Regions from separate parts of the Paraburkholderia sp. BR10923 genome, predicted to be linked through region 2. Evidence: riboswitches for the same ligand, from Rfam matches in the RefSeq annotation. Region 2 holds a riboswitch; each other region holds the start of a gene.
What was found. Region 2 has a riboswitch for cobalamin ahead of cobA (uroporphyrinogen-III C-methyltransferase). Riboswitches for the same ligand answer to the same signal wherever they lie in the genome.
Positions count from the first base shown of each region.

Region 1: another riboswitch for cobalamin. It lies ahead of AB3X94_RS08610 (TonB-dependent receptor); the one in region 2 lies ahead of cobA (uroporphyrinogen-III C-methyltransferase).
Region 3: another riboswitch for cobalamin. It lies ahead of AB3X94_RS05945 (CbtB-domain containing protein); the one in region 2 lies ahead of cobA (uroporphyrinogen-III C-methyltransferase).

Region 1 covers NZ_JBFPKO010000004.1:27,429-29,691, reverse strand. Annotated here, with positions in the region: gene AB3X94_RS08620 (cell division protein ZapA) at 1-218, opposite strand, end outside; gene AB3X94_RS08615 (ATPase) at 215-574, opposite strand; cobalamin riboswitch at 795-1,059, shown strand; gene AB3X94_RS08610 (TonB-dependent receptor) at 1,151-2,263, shown strand, end outside.
Region 2 covers NZ_JBFPKO010000037.1:35,347-37,609, reverse strand. Annotated here, with positions in the region: cobalamin riboswitch at 129-407, opposite strand; cobalamin riboswitch at 488-757, shown strand; partial or broken gene cobA (uroporphyrinogen-III C-methyltransferase) at 1,001-1,726, shown strand; gene AB3X94_RS37080 (cobalamin biosynthesis protein) at 1,769-2,224, shown strand; gene cobO (cob(I)yrinic acid a,c-diamide adenosyltransferase) at 2,221-2,263, shown strand, end outside.
Region 3 covers NZ_JBFPKO010000002.1:559,975-562,237, reverse strand. Annotated here, with positions in the region: gene AB3X94_RS05950 (CbtA family protein) at 468-1,208, opposite strand; gene AB3X94_RS05945 (CbtB-domain containing protein) at 1,220-1,441, opposite strand; cobalamin riboswitch at 1,483-1,630, opposite strand; gene AB3X94_RS05940 (histidine phosphatase family protein) at 1,715-2,263, shown strand, end outside.

The DNA of each region.
Region 1 (2,263 bases), on a different contig from region 2:
CGCACGCTGCTTTGCAGCTTAAGCAGTTCCGATGCCAGCGACAGCGCCGCCATCACCGCGATGCGATCGGTGCCGCGCACATTGCTGCCGCTGCGGATTTTCTTCATCTCGGCGTCGACGCGCGCGACCGCCTCGAGCAGCGCGCCTTCCGTTTCAGGCGAACAGGCGAGACGGTAGGGTACTTCGAGAATCGATACTTCGATCTGCTTGGTGGTCATGCGCTTTCTCCGTGTCGGCTCACGTCGCCTTCCGCTTCCTCGTGTTCGGGCTGGGCGGACTCGAGCAGATCGAGCTGGTTATCCGGTTCGCTGCTTGCGCGTGCGCGCGGCAATTTTTCGAGAATCGCATTCAGGCGCACCTGAGCGTCGTCGATCTTGGCGGACAGCGCGTCGCGTTCCGCTTGCAGTGCATCGCGCTCGGCACGCAATTGCGCGAGTTCGGTGTGCGTGGCTTGTACTTCGGCACGCGTTTGCGCGAGTTGCTCTTCGAGCGCGATCCGCGCTTCGTTGTGGCGCTTGCTGATCGCAATCAGCTTGCCGATGTTCTGGGAGAGTGATTCGAGTTCGGTGAGCATGTGCTGCGTCCTCTAAAGACATCGCATTTTAGCGCGGAATATTACAGGTTCCGACAATTGTCTCGTTTCGAGACGTAACAGCATCGCTTCATGCAGGTTCGTTGCGAGTCGTGTCGTCGACCATAAGATCAAAGACCGGCAATCCATCGGACAATAACCTGCATTCGACAGAACGGATCGCGCTCCGGTTGGCCTTTCTTGACGCCCCGCGAAGCCGCTCCTACACTTCCCGCACTCTGGTGCCCGCGCGCGCTTTTCGGCGCGCGCAGTTAAACGGGAAGCAGGGCGCGCGCGGTGCCAAACCGGATGCGCGAACCTGCGCTGCCCCCGCAACGGTAAACGACCGCATGTGATGTGCTCATGCAGGTCGGTCCTTGTCGCACGGTTGGAAGTTCAATCTGCGAGTGTGCCACTGCGCGTCACGCGTGGGAAGGCGGGATCGATGTGTCGTAGCCCGGATACCGGCCAGAAAAGAGGGACGTCCCCCGCGAAAACGTTAAACATTGGGGGACGCCTCGTGACGCGTCGGCCTGCGGGGAAGCAGGCCGTGCATGCTATCCACAGGAATGTCATCCCATGTTGTCCCCCATCGCCCGCGCGACGCTGCTCGCGTTCGCGAGCCTGCCGCTCGTCGCGCATGCGCAAAGCGCCGAGCCTGTGCCTTCATCGTCCGCTGCGGATGCAAGCACCGCGAACGCCCCAAACGTTGCGGATGCGGCCAATCCCGCTTCCGCCGATGCATCGGGCAACGTGCTCTCGCCGATCGTCGTGACCGCACAACGCGGAGCGCAAGCGTTGCGCGACGCGATCCCGCAGACCACGCAGTTCGATCAGCAGGACATCGCCGACACGACCGCGACCGATCTGCCCGGCCTGCTGCGACTCGCGCCCGGCGCGCAAATCTCGCGCACGGGTGGCCCCGGTTCGACCACGAGCCTCTTTCTGCGCGGCGCGTCGTCGACGCAATCGCTGCTGCTGATCGACGGCGTGCGCGTCGATTCGGTGAGTCTCGGCTCCGCTCAGCTCGCACAGATTCCGCTCGACCAGGTCGATCACGTCGAAGTCGTGAACGGCAACGTGTCGGCGTTGTACGGCTCGGGCGCGATCGGCGGTGTCGTGCAGGTGTTCACGAAAGACGGCGGCGATCATCCGCCGCGCTTCAATTTTTCGCTCGGCTACGGCAGCTATCACACGCAGACGCAAACGGCCGGCGTGAACGGCGCGCTCGATCAGGACGGTCGCACGACCTTCAACATCTCGCTCGCGCGCACGAAGAACGACGGCTTTTCGTCGCTCGATCCGCTCGAGGCGCCGGGCGCGAATCCGAACGCGAACGGCAATCTGAACGAGAGCATCAGCGCGTCGCTGCGCCACAAGTTCACCGACAAGTGGGATGCGGGTGTCAGCTACTTCCAGTCGAACAACAACAACAGCTACGACAATGCGTACGGCGTGCCAACCGATCTGAACAACCTCTATAGCAAGGTGCGTCAGGTGTCGGTGTTTGCGAACGGCAAGCTGACCGACTGGTGGACCACCCACTTCACGCTCGCCGTGGGCGACGACCGCAGCGTATCGAACACCAATGGCATCTACAACGACCGCTTCGATACCGACAATCGCCAGTACACGTGGCAGAACGATTTCGCGCTCGCCGCGAACCAGAAGCTGCAATTCGGCTACGAACAT
Region 2 (2,263 bases):
GAGCGAATGAAGCACGCGCAACAGTACCAGCGATCACCAGACACGGGGACGAACGACGGCATTGCCGCGACAACGGAAATACAGAAAGCGGAACTGAGGTCATGAACGCGCCGCCGCATCCCCGCGGCGGTCGTTCTGCTTCTTCGGGCCGGTATCCGGGCTGGCGAAAGCGCCGCTTCCCCTTCCCGGACGAGTGGTTTCTCGTCCAGTGGTGATATGTCGACGCGACCTTGCGCGAGGACATCGAAGTCGGCACCGCGGCGCCCGGCTATCAAGCCGGAACCGCTTTCCGCTTACCGTTGCGGGGACAGCACAGGTTAGCCGCTCTAGCGCAGATGGCTCCCTGTTTCCCGTTTAACTGCATGCGCACGAACGCGCACGCGAGCACCCAAAGTGCGTGCGAGTGTAGGCCCCCGGGCATGCGCAGTCAAGGAACGCAGGGCGTCGGAAAGCGCCGCCGCGGCTTATCCGGCAAGGCGTCATGTGCTATCGTATGCGCGCGTTTGGTGCCCGCACATGCGCTCGCATGTGCAGTTAAACGGGAAACAGGCAGCGCGTCGCGCGTTCAACCTGTGCTGTCCCCGCAACGGTAAGCGACCTGCGGCGCGCGGTTCGATTCAGCTTCGATTCCGCTGTGCCGCGCATGCGTTTTTTGATGCCACTGTCCCCGCGAATCCGCAGATTCGCAAACCGGGACGGGAAGGCGAAGCGCGTGAGGCCGCCAGCCCGGATACCGGCCAGACGCGGAGGCGGCGCCGCATGCATGCGTGCATCGGGTTGCGCCGCCGGCCGCCGGAATCCGCGGGGAACGGATGTGAAGGCGTAGTAGCGCGGCATCGCGCGTGTCGTGGCGTTCTCACTGAAGAATCCGCCGCGAACCGCACGAGTGGCCGCGCCCGGATTCGCTGTACCGCATGACATCCATATTCACCGCCGCGCGCACCGTCGCACGCCGCCACTCCCCTCCCATCTCCGCATGGCATGCGCCATGCACGCCGCGATGACGCGCGCCTGGCTGATCGGCGCCGGTCCCGGCGACGTCGAACTGATGACGCTGAAGGCCACCCGTGCGCTCGCGCAGGCCGATGTCGTGCTGGTCGACGATCTGGTCAATCCCGACGTTCTGCAGTTCGCGGGCGCCAACGCGCAAGTCGTATACGTCGGCAAGCGCGGCGGCCATCCGTCGACTCCGCAAGCGGACATCGTCGCGCAAATGCTCGGGCATCTGCGCGCGGGACGCAGCGTGGCGCGGCTCAAAGGCGGCGATCCGTTCGTGTTCGGCCGCGGCGGCGAAGAATTGCAGGCGCTGCAGGCGGCTGGTGTTGAAGTCGACGTGATCAACGGCATCACGGCCGGCATCGCCGCGCCCGCGACGCTCGGCATCGCGGTCACGCATCGCGATTACGCGCAGGGCGTCGTGTTCGTCACCGGCCACGGCGCCGGCAGCGGCGAACCGGACTGGGCCGCGCTCGCCGCGACGCGCATGACGCTCGTGATCTATATGGGCATGCGGCGGCTCGGCGAAATCGTCGGCGCGTTGCTCGCGGCCGGCATGTCCGCCGATACGCCCTGCGCGGCGATCGAATCGGCGACGCGGCCGGAGCAGCGTCACGTGCTCGCGCCGCTGCGCGAGTTTGCCGAGGCGGTCGTGCGCGCGGGGCTCGGCTCGCCGGCGATCGTCGTGATCGGCGGCGTGGCCTCGTTCGCGCTTGCGCGTGATGCGGCCAAACGCGACGGCCGAGTCGATCACGAACAAGCTGCGAGCGCGATTAAAACGCTGAGCGTCGGCATAGGTTGCCGCTTGCACAGCGATGCGGCTGACATCGAAGCCGCCGTGCGCGCAGCACTCGGTTCGAATGCCTTCGAGCAGATCCACACCATTGCGACGATCGACGCCAAAGCCAACGAAGCAGGTCTGCTCGAATTCTGTTCGCGCCATCAACTACCGCTGCAACTGTTCAGCCGCGAGCAGATCGCCGCCGCACCGGTCGCGTCGCCGTCGGCGGCCGCGCGCGCGCATCTTGGTGTCGACGGTGTGTGCGAACCGTGTGCGCTACTGGCGGCAGCAGCGTCGGTCCGCGCGACAATCGCGCAAAACGCACGTCTGGTCGTACACAAGACCACGCACGCCGGCATTACGGTCGCGATTGCGGCGGCGAGCGACAGCGCACCCGGCGACGTAGCGCCCTTCCATCCCGCCCCTCAAGACCAGGACCTCCGATGAAAACCGATCCCGAATCGCATCAACGCATGACCGAACGGC
Region 3 (2,263 bases), on a different contig from region 2:
TTGCCTTGCAGCAGATCCATACGGATCCGCCGCCGCATTCCGCATCAAGCGCCCACACTTATCGGCTGTTAGTTTTTAAAGATCGATCCGCCCAACCCGCAGCGCCTGAACTACCACCACCCGGCACTGCTTCGTTTGCGTCGCTGCGTCTGCAGCAGAGAAGCGAGATTATGGAGAGCGGTCCGCGCCGCGTCAATACCCTTCTCACAAATTATTTTAAAAAGTTGAAGAGCTTAAAAATTGAGCAGTGCCGCGTACAACATGAATTAGTTAGGCGTCCAATTGGATTTCCCTAGGCGCCGCGTCGAGTGGAGTTGCGAAAAGCCGTTAAGCAGCTTTTCCACAGAAAATGTTCGCAAGGCTGTGGATAACTGCTCTACAACCGCGCCAAGTACTTGATCCAAAACCATTCTCGCGCGTTGCGCGCGAAGCGTCGCCGCTTGCGCGGCCACGCGTCACCGTCTTATTCAAGCGGACTTCATCGTCACCCGCGCATTCGTACGCATAAAAGCACTGCGCTCGACCATCGCGCCGAACAACAGCCCGATCGTCGTCCACATGACCACCTGCATGCCGATCGCCGCGACGCGGAACTTCCACAGCAGCACGGCCGGGAACGTGGCCGGCACTTCATTGATGACCGGCATCGACAGTTGTACGGCCGCGATGATCGCGACGAATACGAGCCCCGCGACGATCGAGCCGTTCCATGCACCCAGCTTCGCCGCCGCGCGGCGCCGCACCTTCAGCGAAAACACCATCGTTGCGAGCGAAATCGCGATCATCAGAAAGAACAGGCCCGTGCGCGCGCCGATCGTGTCCGGATCACCGACCGACGGCGGATTGGCCGGATACTTGATATTCGGCACGACCACGATGGCGATGAACGCGCCAAGCGCGAGCCACGCAGACAGCGCGCGCACGCTCAACGAACCCGCGCGTCCATACGCATAAGCAAACACCAGCGAGAACAGACCGCCGAATGCCGCGCCATACGTGACCACGCCAGTCAGCAGGCCGAGGCCAGCCTGCGTCTCACGGCTCACGATTTCGGGCTCGGGCGCCTCGCCGCGCGCCGCGGCCGCTTTCTCTTCGAATGAAATCGCCTGATCGACCTGTGGTTCGCCGACGATTCGCGCGAACGCGAACGTGAGCAAGCCCGCGACGATGCCCGCGAGCATCCCGCGCACCAACAATTTACCTACCATGTCGAACTCCGTTAGTGGCAGGGAAAGCCAAGCAGATGGCGGCCGTCGTGCACGAACTCATGCACGTACATGCCGGGCACGAGCGACGTCGCACCCTGTTCCGCACCAACGAAGTAAAGCGCGAGCAACAGCAGCAAGCCGCCGAATACGACCCACGGCAGCAGTTCACGCAAGGGAATGGGAGTGGGCTGGGCCGCCGGTTGCGCGGCGCGATCGAAAACAGCTTCGGTCATGATGGACATCTCCTGGGGTAACGCGCCCCGATAGTCGATTGCAGAGGAATGGTGCGAAGCTCAGGTCTGGCTTTCGGCTCTTGTGGATTGCAAGGCCGATTACAGTGGCGCGACCGCGCCGGGCTCTCACCGGCTTCCGTGCTTCGCATTGTCGGTATTCTACGCGCTAAACTGCGGCTTCCGCGACGGCGAGGGCTGCGCCGCAACGCGCAACGCACGCCGCGAGCCCGTCAAGCCACGCAGGCAAGTGCGAATGAGGCACCAACGCAAAGAATGGATACGCGACTATTACTGGTGAGCCATGCGGCAACGGCCGCGCAGCGCGCGGGCTGCTTCCCCGCCGACGATCCGCTCGACGCGCGCGGCCGCGCCGAAGCCGAAGCGGCGCGCGCCCGTCTCGCGCTTCCCGCCGACGCCACCGTATTCACCAGCCCCGCCGCCAGCGCCCGCGAAACGGTCGCCGCGCTCGGTCTGAGCGCCACGCCTGCCGACGCATTGGCGGATATCGACTATGGCAAATGGCGCGGCCAGCGCCTCGCGGAGATTGCCGACGAAGCCCCCCGCGAACTCGCCGCCTGGACGCGCGAGCCCGACGCAGCACCGCCCGGGGGTGAATCGTTCGATCGACTCTTGCGGCGGGTCGGAGAGTGGCTCGACGCGCAACAGGCAGACGTACGCTCATGCAACGCGGTCAACGATGCAGGCTTCGCGGCCTCTGCACACGGTCGAACCATCGTCGCGATCACCCACGCAACGCTTCTGCGAGCGGCAATCGTGCATGCCCTCGGCGCATCGCCAACCGTGTTCTGTCGCATCGAGATC